Regions from separate parts of the Mycobacterium neumannii genome, predicted to be linked through region 2. Evidence: predicted binding sites of a transcription regulator. Region 2 holds the regulator's gene; the other holds the start of a gene.
The links. Region 2 encodes LexA, which represses DNA repair genes until DNA is damaged. Its sites were predicted from a motif close to CGAACANNTGTTCG; they were not measured.
Positions count from the first base shown of each region.

Region 1: the regulator LexA is predicted to act here: its motif matches at 10,848-10,861, upstream of cofD (2-phospho-L-lactate transferase).

Region 1 is NZ_NKCO01000014.1:78,247-93,700, reverse strand. It holds gene CEX88_RS16995 (acyl-CoA dehydrogenase) at 1-991, shown strand, start outside; gene CEX88_RS16990 (multicopper oxidase family protein) at 998-2,431, opposite strand; gene CEX88_RS16985 (TIGR03089 family protein) at 2,497-3,249, opposite strand; gene CEX88_RS16980 (LCP family protein) at 3,237-4,703, opposite strand; gene rfbD (dTDP-4-dehydrorhamnose reductase) at 4,771-5,661, shown strand; gene CEX88_RS16970 (glycosyltransferase family 2 protein) at 5,680-6,567, shown strand; gene manB (mannose-1-phosphate guanylyltransferase) at 6,564-7,640, shown strand; gene CEX88_RS16960 (NUDIX hydrolase) at 7,693-8,229, opposite strand; gene CEX88_RS16955 (coenzyme F420-0:L-glutamate ligase) at 8,226-9,602, opposite strand; gene cofD (2-phospho-L-lactate transferase) at 9,599-10,618, opposite strand; gene CEX88_RS16945 (WhiB family transcriptional regulator) at 11,067-11,327, shown strand; gene CEX88_RS16940 (metallopeptidase family protein) at 11,337-11,759, opposite strand; gene CEX88_RS16935 (DUF3499 domain-containing protein) at 11,917-12,336, shown strand; gene CEX88_RS16930 (phosphomannomutase/phosphoglucomutase) at 12,404-13,801, shown strand; gene CEX88_RS16925 (TobH protein) at 13,798-14,907, shown strand; gene manA (mannose-6-phosphate isomerase, class I) at 14,912-15,454, shown strand, end outside.
Region 2 is NZ_NKCO01000001.1:213,067-228,520, reverse strand. It holds gene CEX88_RS01190 (DUF349 domain-containing protein) at 1-276, opposite strand, end outside; gene CEX88_RS01185 (DMT family transporter) at 449-1,324, shown strand; gene CEX88_RS01180 (class III extradiol ring-cleavage dioxygenase family protein) at 1,335-2,021, shown strand; gene miaA (tRNA (adenosine(37)-N6)-dimethylallyltransferase MiaA) at 2,035-2,943, shown strand; gene dapF (diaminopimelate epimerase) at 2,948-3,820, shown strand; gene hflX (GTPase HflX) at 3,866-5,311, shown strand; gene mbp1 (microaggregate-binding protein 1) at 5,384-5,641, opposite strand; gene CEX88_RS01155 (molybdopterin guanine dinucleotide-containing S/N-oxide reductase) at 5,729-8,014, opposite strand; gene CEX88_RS01150 (LGFP repeat-containing protein) at 8,435-10,594, shown strand; gene lexA (transcriptional repressor LexA) at 10,591-11,286, opposite strand; gene CEX88_RS01140 (LysM peptidoglycan-binding domain-containing protein) at 11,506-11,961, shown strand; gene nrdR (transcriptional regulator NrdR) at 12,121-12,591, shown strand; gene CEX88_RS01130 (PhzF family phenazine biosynthesis protein) at 12,611-13,297, opposite strand; gene CEX88_RS01125 (alpha/beta fold hydrolase) at 13,356-14,378, opposite strand; gene CEX88_RS01120 (proteasome assembly chaperone family protein) at 14,446-15,435, opposite strand.

The DNA of each region.
Region 1 (15,454 bases), on a different contig from region 2:
GGCCGCCATCCACATCCCCGAGGAGTACGGCGGTCAGGGCGGCGACTCGATCGCGGCGTGCATCGTGATCGAAGAGGTCGCGCGGGTGTGCGCATCGTCGTCGCTGATCCCGATCTGCAACAAGCTGGGCACGATGGGTCTGTTGCTGCGCGGCAGCGAGGAACTCAAGAAACAGGTGCTGCCGTCGATCGCCGCCGGTGAAGCCGTCGCGTCGTACGCGCTGTCCGAACGCGAGGCCGGCAGCGACGCCGCATCGATGCGCACCAGGGCCCGCCGTGAGGGTGACGAGTGGGTGCTCAACGGCGCCAAGTGCTGGATCTCCAACGGCGGCCAGTCGACGTGGTACACGGTGATGGCGGTGACCGATCCGGACAAGAAGGCCAACGGCATCTCGGCGTTCGTCGTGCACCGCGACGATCCCGGCTTCTCCATCGGCGCCAAGGAGAAGAAGATGGGCATCAAGGGATCGCCCACCACCGAGTTGTACTTCGAGGACTGCCGGATCCCCGCCGACCGGATCATCGGCGAGGAGGGCACCGGTTTCAAGACCGCGCTGGCCACTTTGGATCACACTCGGCCGACCATCGGTGCGCAAGCGGTCGGCATCGCGCAGGGCGCGCTTGATGCCTCGATCGCATATGTCAAGGAGCGCAAGCAGTTCGGGAGACCGATCGCTGACTTCCAGGCGGTGCAGTTCATGCTCGCCGACATGGCGATGAAGATCGAGGCCGCGCGGTTGACGGTGTACTCCGCCGCCGCCAGGGCCGAACGCGGCGAGTCCGAACTCGGGTTCATCTCCTCGGCGTCGAAGTGCTTCGCCTCCGATGTCGCGATGGAGGTCACCACCGACGCGGTTCAACTGTTCGGCGGTTACGGCTACACCACCGACTTCCCGGTCGAGCGGATGATGCGCGACGCCAAGATCACCCAGATCTACGAGGGCACCAACCAGATTCAGCGCGTGGTGATGTCCCGCGCGCTACTGAAGTAGCCCCGCTCAGGTGTACTCGATGAAGGTGGCCATCCCCGCTTCGAGGTGATAGGTGTTGTGGCAGTGGGTGATCCACCGCCCGGGGTTGTCGGTGTCGAAGTCGATGTCGACGGTGCGCAGCGGCGCGACGAGCACCGTGTCCTTGCGGGCCCGCGGGCCGTCGGCCCCCATCACCTGGAACGTGTGGCCGTGTAAGTGCATGGGGTGGAACATCTTCGACTCGTTGACATAGCGGATGCGCACGCGTTGGTCACGTGCCACCGCGTATCCGTCGCGGGGCGGGTCGTAGCGCTTTCCGTTGATCGTCCAGGTGTAGCCGTTGACCGGACCGGCCAACCGCATGTCGATGACCTGCTGGGCGGCGCGGTCGGGCAGGTTCACCTCGGGTGTGGCCGCCAGCGTCGCGGTGTCGAGCGGGGGCTGGGTCCGCAGCGTCGCGACGTAGTCGTCGATGTTGCCCGTGCCTGCCTTGTTGTCGACGCGCATGTCGAGCCTCGCGTAGCCGTCCTTGCGGTACGCCGCGGCGATGACCGGCGCCGACGCGTGCAGGGTGACGATCGCATCGGCCCGTTCTCCCATCCCGAGGATGACCGAATCGGCCTGCCTGGACTCGACCGGGAACCCGTCGGTCGCGATCACCCGCAGCGGGTGTCCGGGCACACCGACCTGGAACGCGGTGTCCGAACCGGCATTGATGACACGCAGTCGAATGCGTTGTCCGGCACGGTAATCGACGACCTCCGGATCGGCGGTCACGCGTCCGTTGATGACGTAGTAGGGGTAGGTGACGTCGCCGCCGTCGTCGCCGAGCGGGGTGGCCGGGTTGATGCCGGCGTCCGGGATGTTCGGCATCGCCGGCATGCCCGCCTTGTTCAGTTCGGCAAGGACCTGGTCGGGGGTGCGGCCGGTGCCGTCGACCCAATCGTCGAGCACGACGACGAGTTCGTCGTCGTAGTCGGCGCCGTCGGCGGGGTCTTCGATGATCAGGGGGCCGTACAGCCCGCGGTCGAGTTGGGTGCCCTCATGGGAGTGGTACCAGTACGTCCCGGCGTCGGGCACGACGAAGTCGTAGGTGAACGATTGGCCCGCGGGTACGGCGGGCTGCGACAACACGGGCACGCCGTCCATGGGGTTGGGGATGGCCAGACCGTGCCAGTGGATGGTGGTCGGGGCGGGCAGCCCGTTGTCCAGCTGTGCGCGCATCCTGTCGCCTCTGCGGATGCGGATCTCCGGGCCGGGCACCCTGTCGCCGTACGCCCAGGTGCGGACGGTGACTCCGCCGAGGTCGACGTCAACCTCGGCAGGGGTGAACGTGATGTCGAATCCCGGCCCCGAGGCCCGATCGGCCGACGCCGGCTCGGGCGTCTTCGACGAACAGCCGCCCACGACGGCGGCCGCCACGCCCGCCGACAGCACGAAGAATTCGCGCCGGTCGATCACGTCCTCCAGCGTGGCACTGCGAGGGCTTCCGCGTCGGCGAAAGCCCCATTTCGCCGATATGGCTCTCAGCCCTTGGTGACCTTCTCGGTGGCCCTGCGGCGGTCGGCCAGCGCGACATCGGGATTGGCCACCTGCACGAGCGAGGCGCCGACGGCGAAGACGGCCAGCATGTGGTCGACGAGCTCGTCGGCGCTATCCCATCCGGCGCTGGACAGCACTCGGTCGGATGCGGTGAAACCCTGTGCCGCAGCGGACTGGCGGGCCGCGGTGAGCACCTCGTCGACGCCGCGGCCGTTGAGCGCGGGGCCGGGCATGCGCTCCGGTGAGATCTGGTCGCCGTGTACCCGCACCGCGGTGGCGTAGTCGGTGACACCGACCGGTAGATCGGCCGCGGGCTTGCCGAACGGGTCCAGCGACAGCACCGCGACCTCGCCTATTCCGCTGCCCATCCCGACCGCCCCGTCGGCCTCGGCCAACCGGTCGGCGGTGCACAGCGCGACATCGGCGGAGTCCACCGAAGCGTCCCCGAGCACCACCTCGGCGCCGATCCACCAGATACCGAAGAACACGGCGGCGCTCTGCCAGTGTGCGGGCAGCAGGACCGCGATGCGAGACGACGGGCCTGCGTCCAACTCGTCGCGTAACAGGTTGGCGGTCTTGGCGGCCCAGTTCGCGAGCGTGGCGGTGGACAACTCGATGCGCTCGCCGGTCGCGTCGTCGTAGTAGGTGATGCGGGGGCCTGCGGGGTCCGAGGCCATGAGCGGGTCGAGGATTGCCCCACTGACGGTCGTCACGCTCGTCGACGTTAGTTGACGCACTCCGGGTCGTTGGATCCGGCGGTCAGGATCGGCGACGGGGGCGGAGCGGTCTCGGTCGAGCCGACGGCCACCGAATCGGTGGTCAGCGTCGGAACGTTGCTGCCGTCCAGGCCCGAACCCGGACCGGTGTAGTCGTCGGCCAGCACCACGCGCACGTGCCCCGGGGCCACCGACGGGTCCTCGACGATCGCCAACTCGCCCAGGTCCTTCGAGACAGCCTGTGCGCCAAGGTCATCGGTCTTGTTGGCGCGCACCTGGCTGCTGGCCACCGGGTCGCCCTCGTGGTTGCCCGTCGCGCCGGGGGTGAACCCCTTATTGGTCAGCACCTGCGACACCGCGGCGGCCAGGCCGTTGACCTCGGTGGCATTGACCACCTCGACGGTGGTCTTGTCGGGCGTGTAGGCGATCTGCTCGGTCTTACCTTCGTCCTGCTCGTCCAGCAGGCCTTCGATCCAGCTCTTGACCTCACTGGGGTCCACGCGCACGACGCTCTGCATCCCGTCGTCGCTCCAACCGTTCTCCTGCAGCACTGGAATGGTGGCGAACGCGACGTTGCCCGCGGCCAGCTTCTGCAGTTGCTCGGCGAATTGCATGACGTCCCAACCGTCGGAGAGTACGACGGAGCGCTGCACGGCATCCTGCAGGCGGTTCAAGGTGGCCGGACTCGACAGCGTCTTGCCGGAGATCACCTCGTGCGCAAGGGAAGCCATCACCGCCTGCTGACGCGTCACCCGGTCGAGGTCGCCGCGTGGCAGATCGTGGCGCTGCCGGACGAAGCTCAGCGCCTGCGGGCCGTTGAGCTTCTGCCAGCCGGCAGGAAAGTCGGCTCCCGAAAGCGGTTCGTACACGGGCTCTTTCAAACACACGTTGACGCCGCCGAGGGCGTCGGTGATCAACGCGAAGCCCAGCAGTCCGATCTCGGCGTAGTGGTCGACGGTGACGCCGGTGAGGTTGGCCACGGTCTTGATCAGGGCTTCGCGTCCGGCTTCCTTGGCCTGCGGCTCGGCTTCGGCCGGGTCCACGCCCTTCTGCTCGACGAGCTCGGTCATCTTCTCGAGGTGTTCCGAGCCGTACACGCCGTTGATCTTCATCTTGCCGATTCCCGGTGCCTCGACATAGGAGTCGCGCGGGATCGAGATGGCGGTCGCGGATTTTCCGTTGTTGGGGACGCGGATCAAGATGATCGTGTCCGTGTTGGTGGCTTCGTCGTCGCCCGCCCGCAGCGTCGCCAGTTCCTCCTGGGATAGAGGATTGCCGTGCGCGTCGGTGCGGCTGTCCATGCCGACGAGCAGGATGTCGATCGCGCCGTCTTCGCCGCCCTCGCCCAGCGCGATCGACGAGATGTGGTTGATGCCGGATTCGAACGAGCGGATCTTGCCCCACGCGACGCCCGTACCGACCACGATCGCCAAGGCCGCGGACACGGCGATGACACGGAGCAGTCGACCGGGCATCAGCCCAGGCTACTGGCGAGACGGGCACGAAGCGGGTAGCGCGCCTCGGCGTGCCAGACTCGTGACCATGACTTCTCGCGGGCCGGGCCGGATCGTCATTCCCGGTGCAGGCGGCATGGTCGGTCGGGTTCTCGCAGCTCAGGCCCGCCAGCAGGGCCGCGAGGTGCTGGCGCTGACGTCGTCGGAGCTCGACATCACCGATGCGGCGGCCGCCCAGCGTGTCATCGAATCCGGTGACGTGGTGATCAACTGCGCCGCGTACACCAACGTGGACGCGGCCGAGACCGAACAGGACCGTGCGCACGCGGTCAATGCCGACGGACCGGCTCACCTCGCGCGGGCGTGCGCCGCCGTCGGCGCCCGCCTGATCCACATCTCGACCGACTACGTGTTCTCCGGCGCAGCGCGCCGCCCGTATGAGATCGACGACGAGACCGCGCCGGTGAACGTCTACGGCCGCACCAAACTCGCTGGGGAGCGGGCCGTGTTGGCCGCCCTGCCCGGCGCACACGTCGTGCGCACGTCGTGGGTGTACGAAGGCGGCGACGGTACGGACGTCGCCGCGACCATGCGCCGAAAGGCCGCCGGCGACGAAACGGTCGAGGCGGTGGCCGACCAGACCGCATCCCCGACCTACGCCGGTGACCTCGCCGCGGCGCTGCTGGAGATCGCCGACGGCGCGATCAGTGCACCGGTGCTGCACGCCGCCAACGACGGGGAGGCCAGCCGCTACGACCAGGCGCGCGCGATCTTCGAGGCCGTCGGCGCAGACCCCGGGCGGTTGCGGCCCGTCGCCGGCGCCGAAAGCCCACGGCCCGCGCAGCGCCCGACGTACACGGCGCTGTCGGGCCGGCGGTCCGCCGATGCCGGCCTCACCCCGCTGCGACCGTGGCGCGAGGCGCTCGCGGATGCGCTGTCGCGGTACGGGCGTGGCGGCCCGATACCCTCGACGCCGTGAGTTCGGAACGGGTGGCACATGAGTGACGAGTTGGTGGTCGTCACGGTGACGTACTCGCCGGGTCCACACCTCAACCGGTTCCTGGCGACGCTGTCGCATGCCACCGACCGGCCGGTGACAGTGGTGATGGCCGACAACGGCTCGACCGACGGCGCACCCGAAGAGGCGCTCGCACGCTATCCCAACGTCCGATTGCTGCCCACCGGCGGCAATCTCGGATACGGCAGCGCGGTGAACCGCGCGGTCGCGGAGTACCTGACGGACTCGGACAACAACGACTTCTTCATCGTGGCCAACCCCGATGTGCAGTGGGGTCCGCGCAGCATCGACATCCTGCTGGAGGCCGCTGCCCGCTGGCCGCATGCGGGTTCGCTCGGCCCGCTGATCCGCGACCCGGACGGTTCGGTGTATCCATCGGCGCGGCACCAGCCCAGCCTCGTGCGCGGCGGGATGCACGCCGTCGTGGGACCGTTCTGGAAGTCCAACCCGTGGACCGCCGAATACCGCCAAGAGCGCCGGGAGCCCAGCGAACGCGCCGTCGGCTGGCTGTCGGGATCGTGTCTGTTGCTGCGCCGGTCGGCGTTCGAGGAGATCTCGGGCTTCGACGAGCGCTACTTCATGTACATGGAGGACGTCGACCTCGGTGATCGGCTGTCGCGGGCGGGCTGGCAGAACGTGTATGTGCCGGCCGCCGAGGTTTTGCACGACAAGGGGCACGCGACCGGCAAGGACCCCGCGCGCAACTTGGCCGCCCATCACACCAGCACCTACACTTTCCTCGCGGATCGGTACCCCAGGTGGTGGCAGGGTCCGCTGCGGTGGACGATCCGAAGCTCGCTCGCCGCGCGTGCGGGCCTGGTGGTCCGCAGCTCACGACGCAACCGGGCGAAAGGACGGCGCAAGTGAATCCCGCACACGTCGATGCCGTCATCCTCGTCGGTGGTTTGGGCACCCGGCTGCGGCCGCTGACCCTGTCCGCGCCCAAGCCGATGCTGCCGACGGCCGGCTTGCCGTTTCTGACGCACCTGTTGTCGCGCATCGCCGAGGCCGGTATCGAGCACGTCGTGCTGGGCACGTCGTACAAGGCCGCGGTGTTCGAGTCCGAGTTCGGCGATGGGTCCAAGTTCGGCCTGCAGATCGAATACGTCGTCGAGACCGAACCGCTGGGCACCGGCGGCGGCATCGCCAACGTCACGGGCAAGCTGCGCCACGACACCGCGCTGGTGTTCAACGGCGACGTGTTGTCGGGTGCCGACCTTCGCGCGCTGCTGAACTCGCATGAGGACAACGCCGCCGACGTGACGCTGCACCTGGTGCGTGTCGGTGACCCTCGGGCATTCGGTTGCGTGCCAACCGATTCCGACGGCATGGTGACCGCCTTCCTCGAGAAGACCCAGGACCCGCCGACCGATCAGATCAACGCGGGCTGCTATGTGTTCAAGCGCGAGGTGATCGAGCGCATCCCCAAGGGCCGGGCGCTTTCGGTCGAACGCGAGGTGTTCCCGGGCCTGCTCTCCGACGGGCTCCGGGTGTGCGGCTACGTCGACTCCACCTACTGGCGCGACATGGGCACACCGGAGGATTTCGTGCGGGGGTCGGCGGATCTGGTGCGCGGTATCGCGCCGTCACCCGCGTTGGGCGGGCACCGCGGTGAAAAGCTGGTGCACGACGGCGCCAGCGTCGCACCGGGGGCGCTGCTGATCGGCGGCGCGGTGGTCGGTCGAGGTGCCGAGATCGCCGGGGGCGCACGGTTGGACGGCGCGGTCATCTTCGACGGCGCGCGGGTGGGCGCCGGCGCGGTGATCGAACGCTCGATCGTCGGGTTCGGGGCCCGCATCGGCCCGCGCGCGCTGATCCGCGACGGCGTGATCGGCGACGGCGCCGACATCGGTGCCCGCTGCGAACTGTTGCGCGGTGCACGCGTGTGGCCGGGCGTGACGATCCCAGACGGCGGGATCCGGTTCTCGACCGACGTCTAGCCCGCGATTTCGGTGTCGTTGGTTGCGCTGAGCGCAACGGATGACACCGAAATCACCTGGCGCGGGCGGCCGCCGCCAGTTGGGTGAGACCGAAGTCGCAATCCTCGGGCAGCGCGTCCAGCGGCCACCACCGCAAGTCCAAAGACTCGTCGCTGATGGCGGTTTCGGCGTCGACGGGCGCGTGGACGATGAACTGCATGTCGAGGTGACGGGTCGGCACCCCCAGCGAGCACGTGACGGGGTGGACGTGCAGCGCGGCCATGGTCGGGTCGATCGTGAGACCACCGATGCCGGACTCCTCGGTGGCCTCTCGCAGTGCGGCCGTCACGACATCGGGATCGGTCGGCTCGCAATGCCCGCCGAGTTGCAGCCATCGCCCGAACCGGGGGTGCAGTGTCAGCAGTGCGTGGGTCCCGGCGTGGTCGAGCACGAGGGCCGACCCGGTGACGTGGCCCGCGACGCATTCACGCAGGCAACCGTCGGGTCGGGCCGCCAAGAACGCCAGCACCGCGTGCCGCAGGGTGTCCTGTGCGGGATCCGGTGCGCGCCAACGGCTCAGCACCTCCACCGCTGATGCGTGCAGGCTCACTTGCGCACCAGCAGTTCGTCGGTCGGCACGGGAGGCCGCGGGCCGGACGGCCCGTCCTGCGCGTAGCCGATCGCGATCGCGCCCAACGGTTCCCAGTCGTGGGGCAGGTCGAGCTCCTCACGGACGATGTCGGGGGCGAAGATCGTCGACCCGATCCAGCAGCTCCCGACACCCCGCACCGCCAACGCCACCAGAAGCGCCTGCACCGCCGCGCCGACCGCGACGGTGAACATCGTGTGCTCCGCGGCCGTGCGGTCGGCGTCCGGATAGTCGTGCGCGCCGTCGGGCACCAAAAATGGGATGACGACCTCTGGTGCGTCATAGAGGATCCGGCCGCGTTCGACGCGACGCTCGACGGCGTCGGCGGCGCGCCCGTCGGCGGTGAGGTCGGCGCGCCACTTGTCTTTCATCCGATCCAGCAGGACCTCCCGTCGGGCGGGATCCTGTAGCCACACGAACCGCACCGGTCGGGTGTGATGCGGCGCCGGCGCAGTGAGGGCCTCGGCGACAGCGGATTCCACGAGCTCGGCGTCCACGGGCTCGGCCGTGAACTGCCGCACCGACCGGCGCAGCAGCTGCGCCTGACTCCTGCCGAGCGCGATGGCCTCCTCGGTGCCGAGCCAGAACAGGTCCTCCTCGCCCGCCCGAACCAGCCGGCGCGCGGTGGAACCGTCGTCGGGCAGCCGCAACCCGCGCACCACCGCGACCGGGATGTCGGTCAGCTTGCCCTTCACCAGATCCGCTGCCGCGGCGATCTCGTCGGCGACCGCGATCTCAGTGACGATCAGTTCGTTGCCGTGCCGGTCGACCGAACCGCCGTAACCGTGCAGCACGGTCACGCCGGCCGCGCCGATCGCCACGTCGGTCTGCCCGTTGCGCCAGGCCCGGCCCATGGTGTCGGTGACGACGACGCCGACCGTCACGCCGAGCCGCTCGCGCAGCGCCGACGCCAGTGCCGCGGCGCTGGCATCGGGATCGGTTGGAAGCAGCGCGAGTTCGGCGGAGTCGACGTTGGAGCCGTCGACACCCGCGGCGGCCTGAACGAGGCCGATCGCGTTCTCGGTGATCAGCGTGCGTCCCTTACGCGCCAGCACGCGGACCGCCTCGGCGTCGATGAGCCTGCGCCGCAGCACGTCGCGCTCCTCGGGGTCGATCGGCGCGTCGACGATGCGGCCCTCGCACTTCGACATCACCTTGCTGGTGACCACGACGATGTCGTCGTCGCGCAGCCACGGCGCGGCCTCGGCGATCGCCGAGGCGAGGTCGTCGCCGGGGCGGAACTCGGGCAACCCCGCAACGGGCAGCAGCTCCACCGCGGCGGCCGAGCCATGGTCGCCGCTCGGCGGCGCCGTTGAGCCATGGTCGCCGCTCATGGCTTCACGCCTGCCAAATCCATTCCGGCGCGAACCATCTCGGCGGTGACCTCGGGATCGGTCATGAGCAGTGGCACCGCACGCACCTCGACACCGTCGACCGCCGCGCCGTCTCCGTCGTGCACCAACCAGCCGTCGAGAATGCCGACACCGGAGCGCGCGCCGTAGTGCCTGCCGACGGCTTCGGACGTGCTCGGCACGCCGATCACCGACAGGCATTCATCGGCCATGCCGCGCAACGGCTTTCCGCCGATGATCGGGGAGTAGCCGATGACCGGCGCCGGTGTCGAACGCAGCGCGCCGCGGATACCGGGTACGGCCAGGATCGCGCCGATGCTCACCACCGGGTTGGACGGCGCGATGAGCACGACGTCGGCGGCTTCGATGGCCTCGGCGACGCCGGGTCCGGCAGTGGCTTTTTCGGCGCCGACGAAAGCGAAGCTGTGCGTTGGTACTTTCGCCCGGTATCGCACCCACCACTCCTGAAAGTGGATGGCACGTTTCTCGCCGGCGTACTCGCCGGGTCCGGGATCGGTGATGACGACGTGGGTTTCGCTGCGGTCGTCACTGGCGGGCAGCAGCCTGGCCCCGGGGGCCCATCGCGCGCACAGCGCCTCGGTCACCTGCGACAGCGGATAGCCCGCGCGCAACATCTGGCTGCGGACGAGATGTGTCGCCAGGTCCCGGTCGCCGAGGCCGAACCAATCGGGCTGCACGCCGTAGGCCGCGAGTTCCTCCTTGGCATGCCAGGTTTCGTTGCGATGTCCCCAGCCGCGTTCGGGATCGATACCTCCGCCGAGGGTGTACATGCAGGTGTCGAGGTCCGGACAGATCCGCACGCCGAACATCCACGCGTCGTCACCCACATTGACCACTGCAGTCAGTTCGTGCTCAGCAGTATCATCAGTCCCAGCAGTACCTTTAGCGCCACCAAACTGCCCAAGCCCCAACAGATGTTGCACGCCAAGTAGGAAGCGGGCGCCGCCGACGCCGCCGACCAGTACGGTGACCTTCACATCGACCGAGCGTAGGCCGTCCAACCGAATTCGGTACGGGCAGGAGTGGCGGCCCGGGCCGGTGGGCGGGAGTGTGATGGACACGCCGAGGTCACGACTCGCCGTATTTCGATCACGGAATGGTATGAATTCCTGTTCTAGAGCTTGACCAGGGCGACTGACGCGTGTGTAATCACAGCAGTGTCATTTCCCGGTAGGCCATCCGGTTCCGGTGCCGCAGACCGAGATTCGATCACTTGTTCGAATTGGAAGTGTTCCGCATCTCTGCGGGCCACTTATAGGGGATCAACGAGACCAGGTGAGGAGGCGGAAGATGTCTTTTGAGTACGGCGATTTCGATCGTCTGGTTCGGTTCGACAGCCGAGTCTTCGGCTCAGTAGACAGCGCGCCGCACGCCCATTCGGAACCGGCACCGGTTGAGACGCCCCGGCGTCCCCAGCTGAGTTTGGTGCCCGACCCGATCGATGTGGCGCCGGCACTGACACCGGAGGACGAACTCTGGCAGGAGAAGGCGCTGTGCGCCCAAACCGACCCCGAGGCGTTCTTTCCGGAGAAGGGCGGCTCGACGCGCGAAGCCAAGCGCATCTGCCAGGGCTGCGAGGTGCGCGACGCCTGCCTGGATTACGCGTTGGCGCATGACGAGCGCTTCGGGATCTGGGGCGGCCTGTCAGAGCGCGAGCGTCGCCGCCTCAAGCGCGGAATCATCTGAGCCGCGAGATCAGTCGTCGTCGATCGTCGGGTCGATGACGGAAGGCTCGACGCCCAGATATGTGGCGACCTGAGCCACCAGGATTTCATGCAGCAGCTCCTCGAGCTCGACTGAATCCTTGGCCCGCCGCTCGATTGGCTTGCGAAACAGCACAATTCGCGCGCGTGTTGCGTTCCCCCTGACGTCCACGCCCGCCGGGATCAGCCGGGCCAGCGCGATCGGCCCGTCGGCGATCACTTCCGGCGGCCACTGCACACTGTCGGGATCCTTGGGCGCAATGCGTGGTATCTCGTCCACCGCGACGTCCAGTGTCGCCAGCCGGTCCTGCCAACGCCGCTCGATCGGCTCGTAGGCCTCCAGCACCGCCATGTCGAACCTCTCGGCGCGACTGCGCCAGCCCGGCACGGTCGGGGGGAGTAACGGCCCGCGCATCCCGCGACCCCGGCGCGCGCGCATGTGTCCACGCTTGGCCACCGCTTGGGTGCTCCTTTCGTGCGCGATGAACTGGATCGTAACGGTTCGAGATCGGCCGTCGGCAGGCTGCGCGTGTCCGGCGGCATGCGGAGTGCGGCCACGATAGCCTTCCGCTGTGAACGTTCCCCGTCGCTGCTGCCGGCCCGGGTGTCCGCACTATGCGGTCGCGACGCTGACATTCGTCTACGCCGACTCCACGGCGGTCGTCGGCCCCCTCGCGACGGTGGCCGAACCGCATTCATGGGACCTGTGCGTCGTGCACGCCGGCCGCGTCACCGCGCCCCGCGGGTGGGAACTGGTGCGGCACGCCGGCCCGCTGCCCTCACACCCCGACGAAGACGACCTCGTCGCGCTGGCCGATGCGGTCCGGGAGGGGCGCGACGTCGCTCCGCCGATCAACCGGATGGCGACCGGGTTCTCCGACCCCGTCACCGGTGCACCTGGAGGCTCGCTGATGGCGCCGCCTGCCAGGCGACCCGAGTCCAACGGCCGCCGCCGAGGCCATCTGCGGGTGCTGCCGGACCCCACCGACTAGCCGACGTGCACGTCTGGCCGGACCGTTAGGCTGGCGCCAGTAGTAGTCCGTGTCACAAGGAGTCCTAATGTCCCGGCCCGCCGCGGCGGTTCATCGCGTCATCAAGGCTTATGACGTGCGCGGCTTGGTCGGTACGGAACTCGACGAGTCGTTCGTCGCCGACGTGGGCGGCGCCTTCGCCCGCCTCGTCCGAGACAGCGCCTCGCAGGTCGTCGTCGGCTACGACATGCGGGCCAGCTCACCCGCACTGGCGGACGCGTTCGCCGACGGCGTGACCGCCCAGGGCCTCGACGTGGTGCGGATCGGACTCGCCTCGACCGACCAGCTGTACTTCGCGTCGGGCCTCATGGACTGCCCCGGCGCGATGTTCACCGCCAGCCACAACCCGGCCGCCTACAACGGCATCAAGCTCTGTCGCGCCGGCGCCAAACCCGTGGGCAAGGACACCGGCCTGTCGACCATCGCCGAAGAGGTCATCGCCGGCGTCCCCGGCTACGACGGTGCGGACGGCACGATCAGCGACCGCGACGTGTTGGCCGACTACGGCGAGTTCCTGCGCTCGCTGGTGAGCCTTGCCGACCTGCGACCGCTCAAGGTCGCCGTCGACGCGGGCAACGGCATGGCAGGCCACACCACGCCCGCGGTGCTCGGACCGATCTCGGGTATCACGCTGGAGCCGCTGTACTTCGAACTCGACGGCACGTTCCCCAATCACGAAGCCAATCCGCTGGATCCGGCGAACCTGACCGATCTTCAGGCCTTCGTCCTGCAGACCGGCGCCGATATCGGCCTGGCGTTCGACGGCGACGCCGACCGGTGTTTCGTCGTCGACGAGAAAGGGCATCCGGTCTCGCCGTCAGCGGTGACCGCGTTGGTCGCTGCGCGGGAACTCGGCAGGGAGATCGGCGCCACGGTGATTCACAACCTGATCACCTCGCGGGCAGTGCCCGAACTGGTGACGGAGCGCGGCGGTACGCCGGTTCGCAGCCGTGTCGGGCACTCCTATATCAAGGCGCTGATGGCCGAGACCGGTGCGATCTTCGGCGGAGAACATTCGGCGCACTACTACTTCCGCGACTTCTGGGGCGCCGACTCCGGAATGCTGGCCGCCCTGCACGTATTGGCCGCGCTCGGCGAACAACACCGGCCGCTGTCGGAGATGATGGCCGACTACCAGCGCTACGAGGCGTCCGGCGAGATCAACTTCACCGTCGCCGACGCCGAGCGGTGCGTCGACGAGGTGCTCAAATCGTTCGGCAACCGGATCCACTCCATCGACCACCTCGACGGTGTAACCGTCGACCTCGGTGAGGGCACCTGGTTCAACCTGCGCATGTCCAACACCGAACCGCTGCTGCGACTCAACGTCGAAGCCCGCATTACCGACGAGGTCGACCGGATCGTCGGACAGGTCTCCGACACCGTCCGTGGGCGACTCCCGTCCAACTCCGAGGTGGTCACGTGACCACCGGGCCGTCTCCTTCGGCCGCCATCATCGACCTCGACGACGTCGACGCACTGCTCGGCGCCGACCGCGACGGGCTGCTGCGCGCCGCGTCGATGGCGGGCGCCCAGGTGCGTGCCACCGCCGCCGCGCTCGCGGAGGGCGAACTCGATTCGCTGCGCACCGACGGGACACCGCGGACGGTGATCTGGGTCGCCGGTCGCGGCAATGCGGAGACTGCCGGATCGCTGCTCGCTTCGGCATGGGGCGGATCGGTGGCCGCGCCCATCGTCGTCGCCTCCGAGGTGCCGCCGTGGATCGGCCCATTGGATGTCTTGGTCGTCGCGGGCGATGACCCGGGCGATCCCGCTCTGGTGAACGCGGCCGCCACCGGAGTGCGCCGCGGGGCGCGCATCGTGGTCGCCGCGCCGTATGAAGGGCCGCTGCGCGACGTCGCGGCCGGGCGGGCGGCGGTGCTGTCGCCCAGGGTGTGGGTGCCCGACGACTTCGGGTTCGTGCGCTACCTCGCCGCAGGCCTGGCCACCCTCGACGTCGTCGACCCCACCATGCACGTCGATCTCCACGCGATGGCCGACGAACTCGACGCCGAGGCGCTTCGCAACAGCGCGAACCGAGAGCTGTTCACCAATCCGGCCAAGACACTGGCCGAACGGATGTCGGAGCGCGAAGTGGTGCTGGCCGGCGACAGCGCGGCGACGCTGGCGCTGGCCCGGCACTGCGCGGCCACCATGTTGCGCGTCGCCCATCGGGTCGTGGCCGCCGCCGGCTTCGCCGATGCGCTCGTGGTGCTGCGCGGCGGCATGGGAGGCACGTCGGCGGCGGACCGGGAGCAGTCGATGTTCCACGACGAACAGATCGACGGTCCGCTTCCCCGGCGGATGCGCACATTCGTGCTCACCACCGATGCCGAGCAACCGATCGTCGCCGCCCGGGCCGCGGATCTGGACGATGTCGATGTGATCAGCGCCCAGGACGTGCCGGAACTGCCGGAGGCAGCAGCCGTGCCGGACGCGTCGACGGCGGCGGGCAGCATGGAACAACAGTTGGCCATGCTCGCCGTCCGCTTGGAGATGACCGCCGTCTACCTGAAACTAGTTCGAGGTTAGCCAAGTGCACTTGCTACGCGGAGCGGTGCGGACCTATGCCTGGGGTTCGCGCACGGACATTGCCGAGTTCACTGGAAAGCCCAGTCCCACAGCACATCCCGAAGCCGAGCTCTGGTTCGGCGCCCATCCCGGTGACCCGGCCATGTTGGAGACCGAAGCCGGTGAGCTTTCGCTACTGGATGCGCTGCGTGACGATCCCGAGGGGCAGTTGGGCGCGGCGGTCTGCGCGCGCTTCGGCGAGGCGCTGCCGTTTCTGGTCAAGGTGCTGGCCGCTGACGAGCCGCTCTCGCTGCAGGCGCATCCCAGCGCCGAGCAGGCGGTGGAGGGCTATGAACGGGAGAACAGGCTCGGTATCCCGGTCTCGGCACCCAACCGCAACTACCGCGACCCCAGCCACAAGCCCGAATTGATCGTCGCCGTGCGGCCGTTCGAGGCGCTCGCCGGCTTCCGGCCGGTGGCCCGGACCATCGAGTTGATGCGTGCGCTCGAGGTCAGCGATCTCGATCCGTTCGTCAACCTGCTCTCCGGTCAACCGGACGGTGACGGA
Region 2 (15,454 bases):
GGTCTGCAGGTCGTCGAAGCGCCGGCCGAAGTGCGCGTAGGCGGCCTCGGTGTCGCCGGCCTGCCACGATCCGATGATCCGTTCACCCGAGCCGGTGATCAGCCACACCGTGCCGTCGGGGTCGACGCGGCCGAACCGGTGTGGATCGCTGGTCGGCGGCGAGGCCACCGTCGGCCCTGGTCGGCCCGGCCGCGGCACGGGTCCGGGACGCGGCGGTCCGGGCCGGGGAGCGGGTTTCGGCGAGGAGGACTGGCCCCCTGGCTGGCTGGTCGTCATGTCGGTAATCCTCGTGCCCTCCGCGGCGTACCGCGTACCTGCCGCGCAACGCGGCGCCTGATCGCTGTCCGAACGCTATTCAAACAGGTCGTCGGGGCGCGTGCGCACAGCTTTCCCCGATGACCTGCCTAGGCTCGTCGCGACAACCTACGGAAGGACTGCGATGGCCGGCATGAGCGCTGGGGTCGATCTGGCCGTCGTCCTGGCCCTGGGCGCCGCTGTGTTCGTGGCGATCGGCGACGTGATCCACCAGCGGCAGGCCCATGAGGTCGCCGACGAGCCAGTCGGTCATCTGGAGCTGTTCACCCGGCTGCTGCGCGACCGGCAGTGGTGGCTGGGCAGCTTCGTGGCCGCCGCGGGGTTCGCATTGCAGGCGGCCGCGCTCGGCGTGGGGTCCGTGCTTCTGGTCCAGGCGATCCTGGTGACCTCGCTGCTGTTCGCACTGCCGATCCACGCCCGGCTCTCGCATCAGCGGGTGACGCGTTGGCAGTGGACGTGGGCGGCGCTGCTGGCGGCGTCGGTCGTCGTGATCGTGACGGTCGGAAACCCGACCGAGGGGGACTCTCGGGCCTCGTGGGAAACCTGGACCGCGGTGCTGGTGTTGCTCGTTCCGGCGCTGGTGTTGTGCGTCATCGGCGCCGGCATCTGGAAGGGACCCTTCAGCGCGGTGCTACTCGCGCTGGTATCCGGAGCGTTGTGGGGGCTGTTCGCCGTGTTGACCAAGGGCGTGGTCGACCGTCTCGGGGACGGGCTCGAAGCCCTGCTACGCACACCTGAGTTGTACGTCTGGGTGGTCGTGGCGGTCGCGGGTACGGCGTGGCAGCAGGCGTCGTTTCGCGCCGGGTCGCTGACCGCGTCGCTGCCGACGATGACGGTGACCGAACCGGTGGTCGCCGCGGTGCTCGGCGTCGTCGTGCTGGGGGAGACGCTGCGGCCGGGCGAGGAGGGCTGGCTCGTGCTGATCGTCGCGGTGGTGGTGATGGTGGTTTCGACGGCCGCGCTCGCCCGCGGCGAAGCCGCCACCGCCGCCCAGCCCGCATCGCATTAGCGTGGACGGCGTGCTGAGCGCCATCGCGATCGTCCCGTCGGCACCGGTCATGGTGCCCGAACTCGCCGGAAGCGCCGCGCCGGAACTGGCCGACCTGCGCGAGGCGGTGTTCACCGCGGTGGCCGGCCTTCCGTCGCGCTGGGTCGCGGTCGGGGTGGGGCCCTCCGATCAGGTCGTCGGTCCCGATCAGGCCGGGACGTTCGCCGGCTACGGCGTCGACGTCAGGGTCGCGTTGTCTCCAGGCGGCGACGGCGATCCGGTCGCGATGCCGTTGTGCGCCCTGATCACCGGCTGGGTGCGCGGTGCGGCCCGCCCCGAGGCCTCCGCCGAGGTGCGGGTCTACAGCGCCGGCCACGTCGACGCCGCGCTGGCCCACGGCGAGCGACTGCGCGCCGAGATCGGCGAGGCGGGCGACCCCGTCGGCGTCCTCGTCGTCGCCGACGGAGCCAACACGTTGACGCCCTCCGCGCCGGGGGGTTTCGACCCGGACTCGGTCCCCGTACAAGACGCGCTCGACGATGCGCTGGCCGGCGGCGAGACCGCGCCGCTGACCCGATTGCCCGCGTCGGTGGTGGGGCGGGTCGCCTTCGGGGTGCTGGCCGGGTTGGTCGGTCCCGGCCCGCGGTCGGCCAAGGAGCTGTACCGCGGTGCGCCGTACGGCGTCGGCTATTTCACGGGCCTGTGGCAGCCACGATGAGCGCTCGGACACGATGACGCGGCCGATCGCGATCATCGGACCGACGGGGACCGGTAAGTCGGCGCTGGCGCTGGACGTGGCCGAACGGCTCGACGGCGAGATCGTGAATGCCGATGCGATGCAGATGTACCGCGGCATGGACATCGGAACCGCGAAGCTGACGGTTCAGGAGCGGCGCGGGATACCGCACCACCAGCTCGACGTGCTCGAGGTGACCGAGACCGCGAGCGTGGCCCGCTATCAGCAGTCGGCCGCCGACGACATCGAGGCCATCCTCGGTCGCGGTGCGGTGCCCGTCATCGTGGGCGGGTCGATGATGTATGTCCAATCGCTGCTCGACAACTGGACGTTCCCGGCCACCGACCCGGCGGTGCGCGCACGCTGGGAGCAGCGGCTCGCGGAGATCGGGGCGCCCGCACTGCATCAGGAACTGGTCCGCGTGGACCCCGACGCCGGCGCCTCCATCCAGCCCACCGACGGACGGCGCATCGTGCGCGCGCTCGAGGTGGTCGAACTGACCGGCCGGCCGTTCGCCGCGTCGTTTCCCACCATCGGCGCACCGCGCTGGGACACCGCGATCATCGGACTCGACTGGCCCACAACGCTTCTCGACGAAAGACTGGCTCAGCGAACCGACAAGATGTTCGCCGACGGACTCGTCGACGAGGTTTGCGCGCTGCTGGAAGGCGGGCTGCGTGAGGGGGTCACCGCGTCGCGGGCGCTGGGTTACGCGCAGGTCCTCGCCGACCTCGACGCCGGTGGCGACGGCTCGGCGGCACGCGAGCCGACGTTCGTCGGCACCCGCCGCTATGTCCGCAGGCAACGGTCCTGGTTCCGCCGTGACCACCGCATCGCCTGGCTGGACGGCGCCGGCTGCGGCCTCGCGGAGGAGACGCTGCGGGTGTGGCGAGACGTACCCTGAACACGTGAGGTTCGCCAAGGGGCACGGCACGCAGAACGATTTCGTGCTGCTGCCCGACCTCGACTTCGAGCTGACGCTGGCCCCGGCGGCGGTGACGGCGCTGTGCGACCGGCGCCGCGGGTTGGGCGCCGACGGTGTGCTGCGGGTGACCACCGCGCAGGCCGCACAGCGTGCCGGTTTGTTCGAACAGTTCCCGGAGGGCGTCGCCGGCGACGACTGGTACATGGACTACCGCAACGCCGACGGGTCGATCGCGCAGATGTGTGGCAACGGGGTCCGGGTGTTCGCGCACTATCTGCGCGCCAGCGGCCTGGAAAGCCGCGACGACTTCGTGGTCGGGTCGCTGGCGGGTCCCCGACCGGTGGTGTTGCACCACTGGGACGCGACGAACGCCGACGTCACCGTCGAAATGGGCAAGGTGAACCAGTTGGGCACCGGGGAGGCGATCGTCGGCGGCAGACCGTTCGCCGGCCTTGCTGTCGACGTCGGCAACCCGCACTTGGCCTGCGTCGACCCCGATCTGACGTTCGAGGAGCTGACCGTCCTCGACGTCGGTGCGCCGGTGTCCTTCGATGCCGCGCAGTTCCCGGAGGGCGTCAACATCGAGGTGTTGACCGCACCCGTGGACGGCGCGGTGACGATGCGGGTGCACGAACGTGGTGTCGGGGAGACCCGGTCGTGCGGAACGGGCACCGTCGCGGCCGCGGTCGCCGCGTTGGCGTACTCCGGCGCGGTCACCGGCAGCCTCGAGGTCCGCATTCCGGGCGGCGAAGTCTCGGTCACCGTCACCGAGGCCAGTAGTTTTCTGCGCGGCCCGTCGGTTCTGGTGGCCCACGGCGAGCTGTCCGAGGAATGGTGGCGCGTTGCGCAACGTTAATTGGGGTGCATGAAAAGTGATTTCCGTGCGAATCTCTATTCGCCTATGACGTATCCCGATCCTTCTACTCACAGCGCCCCGAGCGCGGGCGAGCTGGCTCTCGAAGACCGTACGGCGCTGCGCCGCGTGGCCGGTTTGTCGACCGAACTGACCGACGTTTCCGAGGTCGAGTACCGCCAGCTGCGCCTGGAACGTGTGGTGCTGGTCGGCGTCTGGACCCAAGGCAGTGCCGCCGACGCCGAGGCCAGCCTGGCCGAGCTGGCCGCACTTGCCGAAACCGCGGGCTCGGAAGTGCTCGAGGGTGTCATCCAGCGCCGCGACAAGCCCGACGCCTCCACCTACATCGGCTCGGGCAAGGCCGCCGAGCTTCGCGAGATCGTGCTCGCGACGGGTGCCGACACCGTCATCTGCGACGGTGAGCTCAGCCCCGCCCAGCTGACTGCCCTGGAGAAGGCGGTCAAGGTCAAGGTCATCGACCGCACCGCGCTCATCCTCGACATCTTCGCCCAGCACGCGACCAGTCGGGAGGGCAAGGCGCAGGTCACCTTGGCGCAGATGGAGTACATGCTGCCCAGGCTGCGCGGTTGGGGCGAGTCGATGTCCCGGCAGGCCGGCGGCCGCGCCGGGGGCGCAGGTGGCGGCGTGGGTCTGCGCGGTCCGGGTGAAACCAAGATTGAGACCGACCGCCGCCGTATCCGCGAGCGGATGGCCAAGCTGCGCCGCGACATCAAGGACATGAAGAAGATCCGCGACACCCAGCGCGGCGGCAGGCGGCGCAGCGAGGTGCCGTCGGTCGCGATCGTGGGCTACACCAACGCGGGTAAATCCAGCCTGCTCAACGCGCTCACCGGAGCGGGCGTGCTGGTGGAGAACGCATTGTTCGCAACACTCGAACCAACAACGCGCCGAGGCGAATTCGCCGACGGCAGGCCGTTCGTGCTGACCGACACCGTCGGGTTCGTCCGTCACCTGCCCACCCAGCTCGTGGAGGCCTTCCGCTCCACGCTGGAGGAGGTCGTCGAGGCCGACCTGTTGGTGCATGTCGTCGACGGATCCGACGCGAATCCGCTCGCTCAGATCAACGCCGTGCGCACGGTGGTCAACGAGGTGATCACCGGAGCCACTCCGGGGGAGACGTCCAATCCGGTCGACGACAGCGCTCCAGCGCCGGAACTGTTGGTGGTCAACAAGATCGACGCGGCCGACGCTTTGACGTTGGCGCAGTTGCGCCGGGCCCTGCCCGATGCGGTGTTCGTCTCAGCGCGCACCGGTGACGGCCTGGAGCGTTTGCAGCAGCGGATGGCCGAGCTGATCACACCCACCGACACCGTGGTCGACGTGACGATCCCTTACGAGCGCGGCGATCTGGTCAACCGCGTGCACGCCGATGGCCGCGTCGATGCCACCGAACACACCGCCGAGGGGACGAGGATCAAGGCCCGGGTTCCGGTTCCACTGGCGGCCGCCTTGCGCGAGTACGCGACGTTCTGACCCGTTCCTGCGGGCTCTGAGCACGCAAAGAGGCGCAGAGGCTGTGCCTCTGCGCCTCTCGCTCGAAAAGATCTACCGGTCGTCCGTCGGCCGCTGCTCGGATTCCTGCCGCTTCTCGGCGGTCTTGGCCGCCGCACGGGCACTCTCAGCTTCGGCTTCCTTCTGAGCGGCGTCGCGCTGCGCATCCGCCTTGTCCTGCTGGGCCTTGCCCTCGCGGTACAGGTCGTCGCGACCCGCGACCGCGCCCAGCACCTCTTTGGCCTTGCCCTTGGCGCCTTCCACGACGCCCTTGATGGCCTCTTCGGGCCCGCTGTTCTTGTCGTCGGACACGTGGCTTCCTCCTTGCCGATCGGTCGGTGTGACCGTCCAATACCCGAAACAAGGTTTCGCTAATCGGACAACTTTCGGTGAGAAGCCTCACAGCCCGTCGATCACGGGCGGCTCGTGTGCCCGCACCGGCGGCAGATCACCGGTGTACTTCTCCACCTGCACCAGCACATGTGCGCCCGTGCAGCCGTGCGCAAGCGACGAGGTACCCACGTCATCGGTCAACACGTTCGGATTTCCATGTGCGCACATCGAATCCGGGTCGGCCGGATCGACGGGGTCGAACCAGGCCCCGGTCGACAACTGCACGACCTCGGGCCGCAGGCGATCGTCGATCACCAGGCCGGCCAGGCACGCCCCGCGGTCGTTGAACACCCGCACCACGTCGCCGTCGACGAGACCGCGGGCGTCGGCGTCCCGCGGGTGCATCCGGATCGGCTCGCGCCCTTGAACTTTCGACTTCTGGCTGACCGCTCCACCGTCCAGTTGACCGTGCAGCCGAGACGCCGGTTGGTTGGCCAGCAGGTGCAGAGGATAGTCGGCTGCTCGTGAGCCGCCCAGCCATTCGGCGGGTTCGAACCATTTCGGGTGCCCGGCACAGTCGGCGTAGCCGAAGCCGTCGATGTCGGCGGAGAAGATCTCGATCAAGCCACTCGGAGTGCCGAGTCGGTGGGTGACGGGGTCGGCGCGGAAGTCGGCCAGCAGGGTGAGGCCCTCCTCGACAGGCAACCGCAGCTGCCCGCGCCTCCAGAACTCCTCGAACGTCGGTACGGCGAAATCCAGTTCGGCCGCCCACTTCTCGTACAAATGCGCCAGCCACTGTCGCGGTGTACGGCCCTCGGTGAACTGGTCGCCGAAGCTCAGTCGGTCCGCCAGCGCGGCGAAAGTCGCGTAGTCGTCCCGTGATTGGGCGAACGGTTCGGCGAGCTTGGGCATCGCCATCAGCATGGGATCGTTGCGCGATCCCGAATAATCGTCGCGTTCGAACGATGTCGTCGACGGCACGACGATATCGGCGTGTTTGGCCATGGCGGTCCAATAGGGTTCGTGCACAACGAGCGTGTCGACGCGGCCGAGCGCGCGCCGCAGTCGCGGGATGTTCTGGTGGTGGTGGAACGGGTTACCGCCGGCCCAGTACACCAACCTGATGTCGGGGAAGACCAGCCGTTGGCCGTTGTAGTCGAACGGCTCACCGGGCCGCAACAGCAGATCGCTGATCGCGGCGACCGGAATGAACGTGCGCACGGGATTGATGCCCTGTGGAAGCCTTGGCAATCCGGTCCGCAGCGGCGGCAGGCCGGGCTCGTTCATCGAACCGTAGCCGTGCCCGAATCCGCCACCCGCAAGGCCGATCTGCCCCAGCATGGCGGCCAATGTCAGACCCATCCACGGCGCCTGTTCGCCGTGTCGTGTGCGTTGCAGTGACCAGCTGACCGTGACGATCGTGCGGTGCTGCGACATCCGCCGGGCCAAGCGGACCAGGTCGTCGGCGGGTATGCCGGAGATCACCGACGCCCACCGAGGAGTTTTCGGCACGCCGTCGTCCGCTCCGAGGAGATAGCGCTCGAAGCGTTCATAACCGGTGCAGTACGTGGCCAGGAAGTCGCGGTCGGCCAGCCCCTCTGTGGCCAACACGTAGGCGAGCGCGAGCATGATCGCCACGTCGGTGCCGGGCACCGGCGCGAACCATTCACACTCACCGTCGACGTCGTCGCGCAGAGGTGAGAACGACACGACCTGTCCGCCGCGAGCTCGATAGCGTCGCAGCGCATCGCGCGCCGGATGCGCGGTGGTCCCACCGTGGTTGATCGCCGTGTTCTTCAGCGCCAGCCCGCCGAAGCACACGAGAAGTTCAGTGTGCTCGACGATGACGTCCCACGCGGTGGACCGCTTGAACAGGTCGTCGTGCGTACCGACGACGCGCGGCATGATGACACCTGTCGCGCCGAGGCTGTAGGAGTGACGGGAAAACGTGTAGCCGCCAAGGAGATTCAGGAAGCGGTGGACCTGGCTCTGGGCGTGGTGAAATCGGCCCGCGCTTGACCAGCCGTACGAACCGCCGAAGATCGCCTCGTTACCATGCGTTTCGACGACACGGCGCAGCTCGTCGGCGAGCAGGTCGGTCAGCTGGTCCCACGTGACAGCGACGAACTCGTCGTTACCCCGCCGAGTGCTCGGACCCGGCCCGTCGCGCAACCAGCCGCGGCGTACGGCGGGTGTGGCTATCCGTGAGCGGTGCCGAAGTGAACCCGGCAGATTGCCCAGCAACGGTGAGGGGTCCGCGTCGCCGTCGAACGGTCTGACCGCGTAGATGTCGCCGTCTCGCATGTGGGCGGCGAAGGCGCCCCAGTGCGTCAGGCTGACCGGGGCAGGCATGGCGTCAGTTTAGGTGCGGACACCGGCCGGCCCGGTCCGGCCGACGCACCGGTCGATTAACCATCGGCGCCCACGGATAGCGAATGGCAATTCGGCCGCAATCGCGTGCACAGGTCGTCGATCGCGCGAGACATTGCCTGGTAGCTACCAATATTTGTGCAAATAGTTCGCGAATGTCCGCCATTCCCCACGCTCGCGTGCAAACTAATTGCTGCGCTGCCAACGAGACCGCGGTGCGAAATTGGGCGATGCGGTCGCGATTAATCGAGGCGGCACGGCGGGGTTATCCACAGCGAATGGAGTATCGGCAGGTATTTTCATCCGAAGATCGGCGTGTTCGTTGGTTATTGGCGTCTGACGACAGATAGAGGACGGGTGCGAGAAATCCGAGCGAAATTTCGTACCGACCCGGGAGGTCGAATGATCGGGCAGAACAGCCGGGGCACCACGGTGTTGGGCCGGATGGCGATCGGTCTGCTCGTGGGCGCCGTGGCCCTACTGTTACCGCCGGTGGCGAGCGCCTCACCGGAATCCGATGCCGCCAACGCCGCGATCACCGCGGCCTGGGACGGCAGCGGCGGTGACGGCGGCCCATTGGGACCCAGGCAGGGCGACGTGTACCCGGTGGGCGACGGTTTCGCACAGAACTTCGCAGGCGGCAAGATCTTCTTCACACCCGATACCGGCGCTCACATCATGCGCGGCGCGATCCTGGAGAAGTACGAATCGCTCGGCGGCCCCGCCGACAGCGACCTGGGATTCCCGACCATGGACGACGGGCCAGGGCGGGCGCCCGGCAGCTTCAACGTCACGTTCAGCGCCAGCGACAACCCGGTGATCTTCTGGACCCAGGACACCGGCGCGCGTGTGGTCCGGGGACCGATCAACGCGGCATGGGACAAGTTGGGCGGCTCCACCGGACGGCTCGGTGTGCCCGCCGACGACGAGACCTACCGCGGCGATCTGATCACCCAGAAGTTCACCGGCGGCGAGATCACCTACAACACCCGCGACAAGACGTTCACCACCGTGCCGCCCGACCTCGCCGCGCAATTGGCGGACCTGCAGATCCCCGGCGACGCGACGTCGGCGATCAACGCGGCACGCCGCGCGGCGGGAGGCCCGCTGGGTCCTCTCGGCGCCGCGGAGGGACCGCCGTACCCGATAGGCGATGACGGTCTGGGGCAGAACTTCGCCGGCGGCAAGATCTTCTACAGTCCCGCGACAGGTGCGCGAGTCGTCACCGGTCAGGTCCTGGCCAAGTACGAAAGCCTCGGCGGGCCCGAGGGCGATCTCGGATTCCCGATCGCCAGTGAGGCCGACGGCGGGCTGGCCACCGCGAGCCGGACGGCGCGCTTCGCCGCCGACGACAAACCGGTGATCTTCTGGACGCCGGACCACGGCGCTGTGCTGGTGCGCGGCGCGATGAGTGCGGCGTGGGACAAACTCGACGGCGCCGAGGGGACGCTCGGCGCACCGATGGCCGACCAGTCCGAGAAGGGTGACGTCATCACGCAGCGGTTCACCGGCGGCGTGGTCAACTGGAATCGGTCAACCGGTGAGTTCAGCACCGAGCCGCCCAACCTCGCGACCGAGTTGGCCGGCCTGGAGGTCCCCGCCGAGCAGGCCTCCGATACGCCCGGCACGCCGCGCGCTTCGGACTCCGGTGGTGACGGGAACTGGTTCGCCTTCAGCTGGTGGTGGCTGCTGGCGATCGTGCCGGTGCTCATCCTTGTGGGCCTGGTGGCGTTTGCGAGCCTGCGCAACCGGCGTCGTAGCGACGTCGATCGACCCGGTCCCGTCGAGGACCACTACGACGACTCGTACGGCGCGGAGGCCGAACAGGCCTACAGCACACTGGGTTCGGGGGCAGCCGGGTCGAGCGGCGGGGATCCGTCCGCGGCGATGTTCGGCGATCGGTATGCCACTGAGGGTTTGGGCGCGTTGTCTGCGTCGGGGGAGTCGGGCTCGGCGTCATCGGCCAATCCCTGGGAGGCGCCGTCGCCGGACTTCGGTGATGCCTCGGACACGTCGGCATTCGCCGCGGGTGAGGAGAACCCAGACAACGTCGACACCGCGCCGACACGGATACCGAGTTCCGGAGAGGCCGGCATCGCCGCGGGGCGCCTGGCCGCCGGCGCGGCTGAGACCGCCGGCGAGCAGGACGGTGCGCCCGCGGACCGCGACGCGCTACCCGACGAGCGCGACGCGCTACCCGAAGAGCGTGACGACGAGCTGTACGCGGCGTCTGACGAGCGATTCGAGGAGCCCGACCTGGGGTTCGAGGAACGCGATATACCCGCCTTGCCGGTGGAACACGAACCTCTGCGACGGGATCCGCTGACCGACACGGGCCGTCACGCCAGGATCGTCATCGACGAGCCGGAAGTACCCAGCCCGGCGTTTCGCCTTCCGTTCGGTGACTCCGGGCAGCCGCCCGAGGGTTACCCGATCAAGGCCGACACCCAGTCGGGGCTCTATTGGCTTCCCACCTCAGCCGATTACGACGAGGTACAAGCCGAAATCTGGTTCTCCAGCGAGGAATTCGCGCGCACGAACGGTTTCGTCCGAGCCGACTAGATCTTCCGTATGACGGTGACGACCTTGCCGAGCACCGCGGCGTCGTTACCTGGAATCGGATCGAAGGCCGGGTTGTGCGGCATCAACCACACCTGCCCGCGCGTACGTTTGAACGTTTTCACCGTGGCTTCGCCGTCGATCATCGCGGCCACGATGTCCCCGTTGTCGGCGACGTTCTGCTGACGCACCACAACCCAGTCGCCGTCGCAGATCGCGGCATCGACCATCGAGTCGCCGACGACCTTGAGCAGGAAGAGCGAGCCCTCGCCGACCAATTCGCGCGGCAGCGGGAAGACGTCTTCGACAGCCTCCTCGGCTAGGATCGGCCCGCCCGCGGCGATGCGCCCGAGCACGGGCACGAACGTCGGCTCCGGTAGGGCATCGGAGCCGGCGAGTTCGGTGGCGACGATCGGAGTCACGTGGTCGTCGGCGCCGCGCACGTCGACGGCGCGCGGCCGGTTGGGGTCGCGCCGCAGGTAGCCCTTGCGCTCCAGCGTGCGCAGTTGATGCGCGACCGAGGATGTGGAGGTCAAACCGACCGCATCGCCGATCTCCCTGATGCTGGGCGGGTAGCCACGGTTGGTGACCGATGCGCGGATGACGTCGAGGATGGTGCGCTGACGCTCGGTGAGTCCAGAGTCCACAGATCTGGCCCCGCCTGTGCCGTCCGGTTTATCGCTGCTGGAGTCCATGCCGCCGAATGTAACCCGCCGCACTCGATTAATCAAACATGTGTTCGAGGGCGTGTCGGAGTCGGGATGCGTCCGGAAGTCGCGAGAATCGCGCATCGTTTTTCTGTCGGTGGCCTGTCCTATCGTTTCACAACAGTTCGATCACACGTTCTATCTTTCGAACATGTGATCGACTATCTTCGAACACAAGAGCGAAACAGCGGATCGGAAGGCAGGCAGATGACCGTTCTCGACACCCACGAATTCCAGGCCCCGCGCGTGGTCAGGACCGGTATCCGGCCCGCGAGCGCCCGTCGTCGGCACGCCGCGGCCACCCGACCGAGCACAGCGGCGGTACGCTACCGGGGAACCGGCGTGCTGATGTCGCGTGCATCGCACCGACGGCGACCGATCACCCCCGCCACCACGGTGCTCCTGTCCTTGGTCGCGGCGGGCATCACGATGTGGCTCGGCCTGGTCGCGCAGTTCGGCGGCGTCGTGGGCACGACCTCGACCGCGGTGCCGGAGCGCCTCGCGGTGGTGCAGGTCCAGACCGGCGAGAGCCTGCAGCACGTCGCCATGCGCGTGGCCCCCGACGCGCCCGTGAGCCAGGTGATGGAGCGGATCAGCGAGCTCAACCAGCTCGACTCGCCCGCACTGGACGCCGGCCAGACACTGATCGCGCCGGTCGGCTGACGGTCACCGGCCGGCCAAACAGCTTGCTGCGCAGACATGTTCACCGACAGATCGGCCGACTATGTGCCGTTCAGCCCGGTACTGGGCTTTCGCAACCCGCCGCGGGTACGCTCGGAGAGGTTCGAGTTGGTCCTCTGTTGGCGCGGCGAAGGAGCGGTGATGCACTGTCCGTTCTGCCGTCACCCTGATTCGCGCGTGGTGGACTCGCGGGAAACCGACGAGGGCCAGGCCATCCGGCGGCGGCGTTCGTGCCCGGAGTGCGGACGCCGGTTCACCACGGTCGAGACCGCCATACTGGCCGTCGTCAAGCGCAGCGGTGTCACTGAGCCGTTCAGCCGCGAGAAGGTCATCAAGGGAGTGCGCCGGGCGTGCCAAGGCAGTCAGGTCGACGAGGATGCACTGAACCTGCTGGCACAGCAGGTCGAGGACACCGTGCGTGCCGCGGGATCGCCCGAGATCCCCAGCCACGAAGTGGGACTCGCCATCCTGGGGCCGCTTCGCGATCTCGATGAGGTGGCCTACCTGCGCTTCGCCTCGGTGTATCGCGGCTTCACCTCGGCCGAGGATTTCGAACGCGAAATCGAGGCGCTGCGAGCGCATCGGAATTCGCCGCAACCGACCGCCAGCTGACCGGCTGTCGTAGGTCCAATCAGTCGATCTGCTTGATGCCGTCGTTGACGACGCGGCCGGCGACACGCACCCAGCCCTCGGCACTCCACGTGGTGTAGATGTGCGAGCCCTTACCCTGCACGATCGTCAGGTCACGACTGAGGTAGTCGGTGATCCGAACGGCCGCGGCGCCGGTGGCCTCGTCTTCGGGCACACCAAGATCGGTCGCGAACATCCGTGACCGCAACTCACCCTTGTCCCGGTCGATCCACGTCCACAGGTAGTGATTGATGTCGTCGGGATAATCCGACGGGTCAAGCGCCAGGAGCTCGTCGACGGAGCCGATGTCGTGGACGGCGAACTCCGGTGCCCACTCCGCACGGGCCTGAACGGAGGTCAGGCCGTCATCGTGGGCAACTTGGACGAGGCCGGCCGGGACCCGCAACGTGTGGACCGGAGTGCCCTGCTCGCGGAGCCACCACGCCGCGCCGACAGTGGGGTGTCCGGCGAACGGCAGCTCGACGACCGGAGTATGGATACGCGCGTATGCCGTGCTCGTACCCGGGGCGGGCAGGTCGACGAAAATAGTTTCGCTGTAACCCAATTGGGTGGCTATCCGCTGGCGATCGTCGGGGTCCACGGTGCCGGCGTCGACGACACCGAGTGGGTTTCCGTGATTGCCGTCAGGGTCGGCGAAGACTCGCAACACCGTCACGTCGATGGCCATGGGCCCGATGCTACTTCGTATTCGAGTGCCGTTGGCCGGGTCGCTGCGCGCAGGACGCTCAGGTCGCGCTGCGTTCGTCCGTCTCCATCGCGTCGAGCACCGCGATCCGAGTGTGGGCCGATCCGGAGATCGCGCCTTCGGTGATCCCCGCCCGCAGCAGCCCGCGCAGGTATTCCTGGTCGTAGACCGCCGGTTCGGAGCTGTCGATGAACTTCTCCACCACCCCGACGAAACGGTCCGGGTCGTCGTGGAACGGGAAATGGCCGGAGCCGTCGAAGATTTCCAACTGCGATCCCGGCATCGCGGCGTGCGCCATCCGGGCGTGGCTGACCGGGATCACGGCGTCGCAGCTACCCCATATCAGCTGAACGGGAACCGACTGCGTCAAATAGCAGCGGTCCAGCATGGTCACCACCTGACCGCGCCAATCGACGACAGCGCGCAGCGTGCGGGCGAACGCCGACGACGCGGTCGGTTCGGGCAGGTCGTTGAGGATGCGCAACACCTGTGGCAGGTCGCGACCGAGGCCGGTCGAGCCGAAGACCCCGCCGGCGACGCGGCCCACGGCCTGCACGGCAGGCAGCACGAACGGCAACCGCAGCAGCGCCAGCGCCTCACTGCCCATCGGCAGGGAGGCGAAGCGCAACGCGATGTTGACATCTTTGGTGACCCCACCGGCGCCGACCAGGATGAGCCGGTCGACCAACTGCGGGAACTGGTACGCGAACTGCATGGCCACGCCGCCGCCCAGCGAATGACCGATCACCGTGACGTGGTCGATGTCGAGGATGCTGAGCAGGTCTCGCATCCCATTGGCATAAGCGGCGACCGAGTAGTCGGCACGCGGTTTGTCGGACTTGCCGTGGCCCAACAGGTCCGGTGCGATGACAGTGAATCGCTGCGCGAGCTTCGACTGAACCGTCTCCCACGTGGTGGAGTTGTCGCCGATTCCGTGGATCAGCAGTATCGCGGGCCCCGAACCGGCCACCCGGTACGCGCGCCGGTAACCGTGGATGGTGCGGAACTGCAGCACGGGGGTGAGATCCCGTACGGGGCGAAGATTCGGCTTTCGAGGCGGCATTGCGTCAACTTAGCGGGCCGCCGCGCACTGCGCCCCTCGAGTCGCCCATTGACCGGGCCACCCCCCGTTATCCGGCGTCGTCGCCGTCTTCGAATCGGTCCTTCGACTTCTTCTCGGCCTGCTGGGCCAGGAACCGCTCGAACTCGGCGCCGAGTTCCTCACCGCTGGGCAGGTCCTCGTCTTTGGCGAGCAGGGACCGGTTCTCCTGGGCCGCCATGTAGGCGTCGTACTGGCGTTCCAAAGCGGCGACCACCTGCGCCACCTCGGGGCTCTGCTCGACCTGCTCGTTGATCTTGGTCAGGACTTCCGCGCCGGCCGTGACCAACGCCTCGAGCGGGATCTGGAGAGACGCGTTTCTGGAGACCTCGGCCAGTAGCGCCTCGGCCGCCGCGGGATAGTCCGTCTGCGCCAGATAGTGCGGGACGTGGACGGTGTAGCCGACCACCTCGTGCCCGTGCTGCGACATCCGGAACTCCAGCAGGTTCGACGCACTCGCCGGAACCTGAACCTCGCCGATCCACGGCTGGTGGTCGGCGATGAGTTCCTTGTCGCTCGAATGCGCAGTCATCGTGATGGGCCGGGTGTGCGGCACCGCCATGGGGATGGTGCCCAGCCCCACCACGCGGCGGACGTCGAGCCGTTCGGCCAGAAGCCGGACCGCGGTGATGAACCGCTCCCAGCGCAGATCCGGCTCCAGGCCGGCCAGAAGAAGGAACGGGGTGCCGACGCTGTCGCGCATCGCGTACAGGTTGAGCTCCGGATCCTCGTAGTGAGTGAAATGGTCGGTCTTGAACGTCATCAACGGGCGGCGGGACCGGTAGTCCAGCAGCTCGTCGATCGCGAACGACGCCACCAACTCGGTGTCGAGTGTGTCCTTCAGGTGCTGGGCGGCCAACCGGATTGCGTGCCCGGCGTCGGAGAAGCCTTCGAGGGCGTGGATGAGCACCGGCCCCCGGCCGTCCGTGGACGACAGCTGGGGCGCGGGGAACTCCAACTCGTACATGCCTGAGTGTTCCGGCTGGTAGTGCTGTTCGGGGTGACCAGCGTCGTCAGCCATGAGCCTCGCCTCCTTGCGG